One region of the Blautia sp. RTP21359st1_E11_RTP21359_211015 genome, then DNA from elsewhere that is predicted to be linked to it. Evidence: riboswitches for the same ligand, from Rfam matches in the RefSeq annotation. Region 1 holds a riboswitch; each other region holds the start of a gene.
What was found. A riboswitch is a leader RNA that binds a small molecule or an ion and turns the genes downstream of it on or off. The one in region 1 is predicted to bind cobalamin.
Positions count from the first base shown of each region.

Region 2: another riboswitch for cobalamin. It lies ahead of nikB (nickel ABC transporter permease); the one in region 1 lies ahead of AB5026_RS01385 (cysteine-rich small domain-containing protein).
Region 3: another riboswitch for cobalamin. It lies ahead of AB5026_RS07560 (ABC transporter permease); the one in region 1 lies ahead of AB5026_RS01385 (cysteine-rich small domain-containing protein).

Region 1 covers NZ_JBDGAB010000002.1:130,779-134,061, reverse strand. The annotation lists gene AB5026_RS01390 (phosphatase) at 343-1,059, shown strand; gene AB5026_RS01385 (cysteine-rich small domain-containing protein) at 1,167-1,454, opposite strand; cobalamin riboswitch at 1,722-1,892, opposite strand; gene AB5026_RS01380 (NlpC/P60 family protein) at 2,124-3,283, opposite strand, start outside.
Region 2 covers NZ_JBDGAB010000009.1:39,723-43,005, reverse strand. The annotation lists gene nikC (nickel transporter permease) at 1-300, opposite strand, end outside; gene nikB (nickel ABC transporter permease) at 301-1,239, opposite strand; cobalamin riboswitch at 1,423-1,612, opposite strand; gene AB5026_RS04980 (M14 family metallopeptidase) at 1,897-2,856, opposite strand; gene hisIE (bifunctional phosphoribosyl-AMP cyclohydrolase/phosphoribosyl-ATP diphosphatase HisIE) at 3,028-3,283, opposite strand, start outside.
Region 3 covers NZ_JBDGAB010000015.1:68,492-71,774, forward strand. The annotation lists gene AB5026_RS07555 (MATE family efflux transporter) at 1-685, shown strand, start outside; cobalamin riboswitch at 833-1,007, shown strand; gene AB5026_RS07560 (ABC transporter permease) at 1,143-2,072, shown strand; gene nikC (nickel transporter permease) at 2,088-2,951, shown strand; gene AB5026_RS07570 (ABC transporter ATP-binding protein) at 2,932-3,283, shown strand, end outside.

The sequences.
Region 1 (3,283 bases):
TCATAACCGGTTGTTTCTGGTGATCTGTCTGCCTCTACGCTTCCAGAACCGCTCCTGTCCGGCTATGTGCTCATGTAGTTTTATTATACCTTACCCCTACTTCGATGTCAACGAAATCCAACATGTGTTTATAGCTGTTTTTGTGGTTTTTATCGGTTGCGCCCTGTTGATTTTATTTGTTTTTTGTATTTTTATGTTTTTCTCTATTGACTTTGTTTTTCTGCTCTGCCATACTTGGATTTATATAGGAATTCCTTTGTTTTTCAGAAAAAATTTATGCAAAGCGGACATTCGTATTCCGCTCTGTCACATGTTCTCAAACAGTAAAAGAGGTGTATTTTTATGTATCTTTCTGATATGCATACCCACTCCATCGCCAGTGGTCACGGCACGGAATGTACCATCACCAACATGGCACGCGCAGCTGCCGAGAAAGGTCTCCGGCTTCTCGGGATCACTGATCACGGTCCCGGCACTCTGGCAGCCGGAACTTCCTCCTATTTCCGCAGCCTTACCTATTCTCCCAAAAAACATTTCGGTGTAGAATTACTCTACGGAATTGAACTGAATATCCTTGACCGCAGCGGAACGGTAGATTTAGATCAGGAATCATTATGTAAACTTGATTACGCCATTGCCAGCATGCATGCCTGGAATTACCGCTGCGGTACCAGAGCCGAAAACACAGAAGCTTTTATCAATGTAATGAAAAACCCCTGTGTAAAGATCCTCGGACATAGTGATAACACTCATTACCCGGTTAATTATGATGCGCTTGCAAGGGCTGCCAGGGAAACCGGCACGATCTTTGAGATCAACGAAGCTTCTCTTGCACCTTATGGCTATCGTGGCGACACAAGAGAAAACTGTTTCGAGATCCTTCGATGCTGCCGCAAATATGATCTGCCGCTGCTTCTTTCCAGTGACAGCCATGGCCCGGAGCATATCGGAGATTTTACCTGTGCTGCTGAGTTTGTTCATCAGGCCATGTTTCCGGAACAGCTGATCCTCAACAACCAGATTCCCAGACTCAAGGTTTTTCTCCAAACCAGAGAATGATCTTCTGTATCTTTTCCGACAGATAACAGATATTGTCCACTCCAAACAAAACAGGCCAGTTCAAACACAGGAATATACATTTTCCTGTATCTGAACTGGCCTGTTTTTTATTTTTCCCGCTGCTTCCGTACAATTTCCGCAAGCTCGCTATATTTACCTGTAACATATCCGAAATTTTCTCTTCTGTGAGGAAGCTTGCATTCGGTGCAGTCTTTGATCCCGCTTTCCGTAAAGCGGAAATTACCACCACATTTATCTCCCAGTGCATATAAAGGACAATAGCAGAACAGACAATTGAAGTTCTCCGGATCTGCCCCTTTATGGCACGGAAAATACTCACAGTTTTTGTGGCTGAAGTAAGAGTATTCTTTGCCTTCCCAGTATGGTTTCTCCATGGCTCTTTTCTCCTCTCCTGACATAACCACACATAATTTTTTCCTATAAAAAAAGAGGTAGCGATGCCACCCCGGGGTAGAAATATAATCCGTTCATGAGTGCGCGGAGGGAACGAATGTATCCGGAGTAGTATCGCCTGCCATTTAATCATGTATAATTCATATGAACAGGCGCATTCCATAAAAAAATGCCTACTCTCGTAAAAAAGTAGACAACGTCCCAGGGGTGCGGAGTCCCTGAAATGGTTGTTACACTTTACACGGAAGTTTAACCTCGCCATAACAAGCAGGTTTCCTGGCTCCGGGATCATGACTCCTCTCTCCTTCTCATACATATGTACAATGGACTATGAGATTCGCTCCTCCGTTACAGTGACCGGATCGCTCAGGTTTCACACCTGATTCCCTTTTCTGTGGACTTCTGATAATCAATATATAACTGTCAGCTATCCTCAGCACTTGCTATGTTCAATATGGAATTATACTGACATTATAATAACATCCTGTTAATTATATGTCAATACTGTTTTCAATATTTATACATTTTTGAGCATATTTTATTGCTGTTCAATCCGTTCCATGGGTTTTCAATATTTTTTCCGACGTCAAAAACAGCCCGACAAACTACTGTCGGGCTGCTGTATTTTTATTTTCTGTTGTACGTTCTTATTATACAAGACGTCTTACAGATACAATTGTTCTGTATGTAGCATCATTGCTGATCTTGATCCCGTCCTGAGAGTTCGATGCATGAACGATCTGGCCATTACCCATGTAAATAGCCACGTGTCCGCCATAGCAGATCAGATCTCCCGGCTGTGCATCTGCGTAGGATACTTCTGTACCTGCATTCTGCTGCTCATAGGAGGTTCTCGGAAGGCTGACTCCGAAGTTCGCATAGACACTTTGTACAAATCCGGAGCAGTCTGCACCATTGGTAAGGCTTGTTCCGCCCCATACGTAAGGATTTCCCACAAACTGTGTAGCATAATTCACAACAGAAGATCCGGAACCACTGCTGTAAGAAGAACTGTCACTGTCTGAAGATGTATCCTCTGCATTAGATGTGTCCTCTGCACTTTCTTCAGATGCGTCTGTGCTGTTATCGTAATCTGCGTCTGCATTATCCTCTGTATTCTCAGTATCCTCGGACGCATCATCATTCTCACCATTGTCTGCATCTTCATCCACATCCTCGGTGTCATCTTCTGCAGTATCCTCATCTGCATTCTCGATCACGTCGCCGTCCTCATCGTACTGTACGTCTTCGCTCTCGTCCGCCTCATCCTGCTGTGCTTCCTGCTCTGCCTGACGTCTTGCTTCCTCTTCTGCCTCAGCCTGTGCTCTCGCTGCTGCTTCAGCCTCGGCCTGACGTCTTGCCTCTTCCTCTGCTGCAATACGCTCAGCCTCTAATCTCTGAAGCTCTGCAGTCTGCTCTGCAAGAAGGTTGGCATAATCTGTAGCCTGCTGCTGTGCGTAGGCGATCTCATTATCATAATCTGCGGATGTGGCACGCTTCTCATCCAGCTGTGCCTGCAGGTTCTGGGACTCTGCCTCATATTCCTGCTTCATTCCCTCCAGTTCTGCCTTCTCCTGTGTGTACTGTGCCTCCAGGTTTGCCACCTGCTGGATCGTATTGGAATATTTTTCAAGGCTCTTACGGTCCTGCTCATAAGTCTTCTGTGTGTACTCTGCTCTTGTAAGAAGGTCAGACAGGTTCTCTGCATTCAGCATCATCTGGAACCATGCATCGTCTCCACCCTTCTCATAGAGATACTGGATACGTTTCTTCATTGCCTCATACTGTTTCTGCTTGGCATTTTGGGCCT
Region 2 (3,283 bases), on a different contig from region 1:
TCCGGCAATAACTCCTAAAAATGTACCGATGACAAAGATCACCGCAACCAGACATAAGGTCATGATCAGAGAGGTTCTTGTTCCGAAGATAACACGGGAAAGAAGATCTCGTCCAAGCTTATCCGTTCCGAACGGATGAGCGGAACTTGGCTCCTGCAGTGATTCGGTCATAACTGCATCCAGTGGATCATATGGTGAGAGCTGTGGCGCAAAGATCGCAATTCCGATCACCACGAGACCCAGAATGAAGAAAAGAGTGAACTGTTTATTTTCTTTGAATGTTCGTAATACCTTTTTCAATTATCTATCCTCCTTAAGTCTTGGATCGAGATAAGTATAGGACAGATCCACAAGCAGGTTGATGCACATGTACAGGATTGCGATCCAGAGTACATAGCCCTGTACAAGAGGATAGTCACGACAGGAAATTGCTTTTACTGCCATATTTCCCATTCCAGGCCAGTTGTAAATGATCTCTACAACTGCAGTACCTCCCAGAAGACTTCCAAGGGAAAGCCCCAGCAGCGTTACCAGCGGAAGCATAACATTAGGAAGAACGTGTTTCCAGAGAATGACGCTTTCCTTGATTCCACGCATTCTTGCACCTGTGACATAATCCTGATGAAGTTCCTCCAGCACTGCACTTCTTACCTGTCTGGTATATTTTGCAGACATGGCAAGTGCAAGAGTCAGCGCCGGGAGGATCATAGATTTAAAATCCGTACTGCCCCCGGCAACATTGATCCAGCGAAGCTGAACACCAAAGATGCTGAGAAGGATCAGGCCCAGCCAGAAGCTTGGAACAGATACTCCCACAAAGGTAATCCCTCTCACAAAATAATCTGGGAATTTGTTCTGATATACAGCGGCCAGGATTCCAAGCGGTATGGAAATAATGACCATCATCAGAAGTGCCAGCAACGACATCCTCAGCGTCGGCCAGAAACAGGATACCAGTTTATCTGTTACCGGCATTTTGAAAGAATAGGACTGTCCCATATCTCCTGTAACAACACCCTTCAGCCAGGAACCATACTGCACGAGAAAGGGCTGATCAAGGCCAAGCTCATGTCTTGTCTGTTCCAGAAGCTCTGGTGTAGGAAGATTACCACACTCTGTCAGCATGATCTCCGCAGGATCACCAGGTGACAGGTAGGTCAGTCCAAATGTGAAAAAGCTGATTCCAAATAATACAATGATGATCTGGAGAAATCTTTTTCCTACTTGTTTCTTTGTCACGTTTTACTCCTTTCCTCATTTGATGCGATTTTAACATTGCCGTTTTAATTTAGTTAGATAAAAGAAACTATTGGATTCTTAATATGCAGAATATGCATGGAATTTTAGAAAATTTGCACGAAAAAAGCCCGTGACGAAATACGGGCACACAAAATAAATATGCTTCCTATCTTCCGTAAGAATCATTTTAAAACAATTGCAAGCAGGTCTCCTGACTTAGGATCCTTACCCTCAGACACCTTCCCGGTCTATTTCTCACGCACTCGACCAGTGGTACTTTGTCTGAGGATTTCCCCTTACAGTGACGGGATCGTACCGGATTTACACCGGTTTCCCTATTAATCCTCTCAGAACTTACAACGGCTGATGTGAAAATCAGCAAATGCTGTCAAATTACTGAAACATTATATGATAAAACTATAGTTTATGTCTATGGAAAAATGTTATATTTTTAGAAAACTCATAAATTTTGTTAAAGATGCTTGAATTGTATATATCCCCCATGGGGGATTTGACAATTGGATTTATCTGATCTGCTAAAAAAACACGGATTTTACCTCGCTATTTTTACAAATAGAATAGCAAATGGTAAAACCCGGTTTTCTTACTGTTTCAATATGATTTCAGACAGAAGCGTTCTGAAAAGGTTGTTTACTATCAGGTCAGAGTCTCCGTGATCGCTGCATATGCGATCATTGGTCCGTCTTCAATAATGTTCAGACTGGCTGTCTGATAAAGTACGACTCCGTTTTCAGTTGCAATAGATGTGTAAAGTAAATTTCCATAGTAATCTCTCAGTTCACCCAATTCTTCTCCCTTAAAGAAGTACTCTCCAGGCTTCTTGGATGGATACCAGCATCCGGTATACGGCGCATATTCATAGACTACATTTTCAAGAAGCATCTGACGGTAATGCTTCAGACCATGACATTTCTTTCCCTGGAGATGAAAAACAAGGTGACGGACGTCTCTTTTATCCTGTTCTACTTCCTCCCAGGTCCAGTAGCTGTGTCCGCCTCTTTCGATGAGAATACTTGGAATTCCAAGAGAAGAAGCATAATTGTAGGCGCCACCTGTGGCGGTTGTGGAACGGACCACATATTTTACGCCGATATGCCGTGCCATATGTAATGATTTCTCTGCTGTCTTTTCATCTACAACCCCTACATAATAAACATAGGGATGAAGCTGTTCGAACCCATCTCCGCTATGCAGGTCGATATAATAATCTGCTATGGAAAAAAGCTTTGTTACTATAGCATAGGCAATACGATCTGCAGCTGTTCCCTCAGGATCTCCGGGGAAAACGCGGTTCAGGTTCTTGCCATCCTCATAGACCAAACTCATGGTGCGATGCTCAAAGCCACTGACATTGACCAGTGGAACGATGATCACATTTCCCTTCAGTTCTTCCGGTTGAAATTCTTTTGCAAGTTCCATTGCCGCCTGGATTCCCACATACTCCGCACTGTGTATTCCTGCTGTGATCAGTATCGTCGGTCCGTCTTTCACTCCGCATATCACAGTTGCCGGCATTGCTATGCCGTATCCTGTGATCTTAATTTTCCCCTGTGCCTTCTCTCCTTTTTCAATCACCCAGTCATCAATTTTGATCATTGGTTGTTTCCCTTTTCCTTTTTTATATTTCCGCACTTTTGACGATAAGTATATCATGCCTAACCGAAATTGTACATATTCTTTTAAGATTCCGGGAAAACAGAAAAAAGCTTTCGTAACCGTTCATTCTGATCCGACGTACAAAAGCTTTTTTCCTGAATGATATATAATTTATCTTTTTACCAATTCTTTGGTGATTTCTTCCCAGCTGACTCCTTTTTCCACCATGAGTACCATCATATGATAAAGAAAATCTGAAATTTCGTATTTAATCTCTTCTTTATCCGGATTTTTGGCTGCAATGACGATCTCTGTGCATTCTTCACCGACTTTTTTCAAAATCTTGTCGATTCCTTTATCAAAAAGATAATTGGTATAGGAACCTTCCTTTGGATGTTCTTTTCGGTCAGTGATCACATCATACACA
Region 3 (3,283 bases), on a different contig from region 1:
GAAGGACTTTTACAGGCAGCCCTCTATGAGCCTGCGGCTTTTGGAACTGGCGGTTCCTCTTGCGATACAGAATGTGATCATCTCCGTGGGAGGACTTGTGGTACAGTATGTGATCAATGGATTTGGTTTTCTGTTTGTGGCGGGATTTACGGCATCGAACAAGCTGTATGGGGTTTTGGAGATGGCTGCCGTTTCATATGGATATGCTATTACAACCTATGTGGGCCAGAATCTTGGTGCAAAAAAATACCAGAGGATTCGAAAAGGCGTGCGCAGCGGCACTTATATGGCAGTGCTCACTTCGGCTTTCATTTCCGGCATGATGGTACTGTTTGGACGTAATGTACTGTCCCTGTTTGTATCCGGTGAACCGGATCAGACCCGACAGGTATTGGATATAGCATATAAGTATTTGTTTATCATGGCTGTCTTTTTGTGGGTGCTGTATCTGCTGTATGTGTATCGTTCCGCTATCCAGGGCCTGGGTAATACTTTGATTCCGCTTGCCAGCGGCATTGCAGAATTTATCATGCGTGTCAGTGTTGCGCTGCTGCTGCCAAAACTGATCGGTGAAGATGGAATATACTATGCAGAGATCTGTGCATGGAGCAGTGCAGCTGTTTTATTATTCGTAAGTTATATGATCATTATACGGAAATATAAAGAAGTCACCGTTCATACATAATGTTATTTACTTAAGGGATCTATAATAATACAGGCAGAAAATATCCGGGTTTCACTATGAAATGTTCAGATATTTTATATTTGACAAAAAACTATTTATATAAAAAGAAAAGTATGATATTATAATATTTATTCATTGCAACTATGAAAATTGAATAGTCAGAAGGGTGTACAAAGTACTTAATAAGGAATCTGGTGAAATGCCAGAACAGCCACCGCTACTGTGACAGGGACGAAAACCAAAATATCACTGGAGAGATCCGGGAAGATGGTAAGTAGGAAGAACTGGAGTCAGGAGACTTGCCTTTTTGACAGAAGAATTCTGATTCGGATGGGATACAGAAGGAATAAGCTCTGCCTGAGGTGGAGGTTTGTTTTTTGTGCTGATATGATGCTGGATCATATCAGCTTTTTTTATTTTAACCGAATAAACAGATGAAAAATGAGGAGAAATGAAAATGGGAAAAGTAATTGCAAAGCGTTTTATATTTATGATTCCGGTAGTGCTGGCGGTTACATTTATTATTTTTATGCTGAGTTTTATATCGGCAGGTGATGCGGCCAGAGTGCTGGCGGAGAAAAAATATGAGCATCCGTCACCGGAGCAGGTAGAAGAAGTACGGCATGAGGAAGGACTGGATCAGCCGGTGCTGGTACAATACGGGAAATGGCTGGATCAGGCACTTCATGGCGATTTTGGAAAATCATATTCTACCAGAAAACCGGCTTTTGAGGAATTAAAAAGATATTTTCCACAGACATTTAAACTGGCAGTTACTTCGTTTTTATTGTTGATGATCGTGTCAGTCCCTCTTGGAATTTTGTCGGCAATTTATGAAAACAGAGTTCTGGATAAAGTCATTCGCATTTTGTCGTCCCTCAGTGTATCTATGCCGTCTTTCTGGATCGGTCTGATGCTGCTCTATATATTTGGAGTAAAGCTAAAAGTGATTTCCGTGATCGGAGGAGATGCCGGAGGCATCCCGATTCTTGCGGCATTTGCCATGGATATCAGTTTCTTTGGAATTATGACGAGATTGATCCGTACCAATATGATACAGGTGCTGAAGCAGGATTACATACGTGCCAGCAGAGCTAAGGGATTGTCATCTGTAAATGTAATTTTGCGTCATGGTCTGAAAAATATTCTGATTCCTGTGCTTACACGTCTGGTATCAATTGTGATCGGTTTTTTCTGTGGCTCAGCTGTGATAGAAAGTATTTTTTCAATTCAGGGAATCGGAAATCTGGCATTGAAATCCGTGATCTCAAAAGACACTCCGGTGCTACAATGTTTTATCTTTATTCTGGCTGTTGGCATTGTAGTATTAAATTTTCTTGTGGATATCGCCTATTCTGCGATTGACCGGCGAATCCAGTTAAAGTAAAGGAGAGATCATAGAATGGGAAGCAGAAGAAAGCAGAAAACAGAAAAAAGCATGATCCAGAATCTGTACTGGAAACAGGTATTCCGGTCACCGAAAACAAAAATAGGATTGATGGTGGTCATAATTTTTGCATTGGCAGCTATTTTTGCACCTGTACTGGCGCCGCATGATCCACTGCTTGTGGATGTTTCGATAAAATTAAAGAATCCGTCGGCGGCATATCCTTTAGGTACTGATCAGCTGGGACGATGTATTTTATCAAGACTTCTCTGGGGCAGCCGGTATTCACTGAGCTATAGCTTTACGGTGCTTCTGATTACTGTATGTGTCGGGGTGCCGATCGGACTGTTTGCCGGATATGTAGGTGGAAAAATCGATTCCATAATTATGAGGATCATTGATGTATTTATGGCTATGCCGGTCTTTATTGTGGCACTTGCCATTGCAGGAACCGTAGGAGCCAGCGGCGCTCATCTGATTCTGTCCTTATCGGTCGTATCCTGGGCAGAATATGCAAGGCTTGCCCGAGCATTGACACTTCAGGAAAAAAATAAAAATTATATGACCGCACTAAAAGCCGGCGGCTGCGGCCACGCAAGGATCATATTTAGGCATGTATTGAGAAATATCCTGCCATCTGTGATCGCACTGGCAACAATGGAAATCGGTTCGATCATTCTGTCAATTGCCGGTTTTTCCTTTATCGGCCTTGGTGTGCAGGCGCCGACACCGGAATGGGGGATCATGCTCAGTGACAGTAGAAGTTATATCCAGACTTATCCAAGACTGATGTTTTATCCGGGCATACTGATCATGATCATTGTTCTGGCATTTAATTATCTGGGGGAGGGAATACAGAATGGAACAGCCCAAAAATGATGTCCTAAGGGTAAAAAGACTACATGTGGAGTTTCAGACATCTCACGGAATGGTTCATGCAGTAAAAGATGTCAGCCTGGAAGTAAAACGCGGAAGGATCCATGCTCTGGTGGGAGAAAGTGGAAGCGGCAAGTCAGTTACCTCTCTGACGATCATGAATCTGCTTGCAGGAAATGGAAAGGTGATATCCGGAGATGTGACACTGAACGAAAAGAGTCTTCTGAAGTTATCAGGAAAAGAAAAACGACAGTTATACGGAGACAGGATCGGAATGATCTTTCAGGATCCGACTGCTGCTCTTGATCCACTTTTTACAGTTGAACAACTGCTTC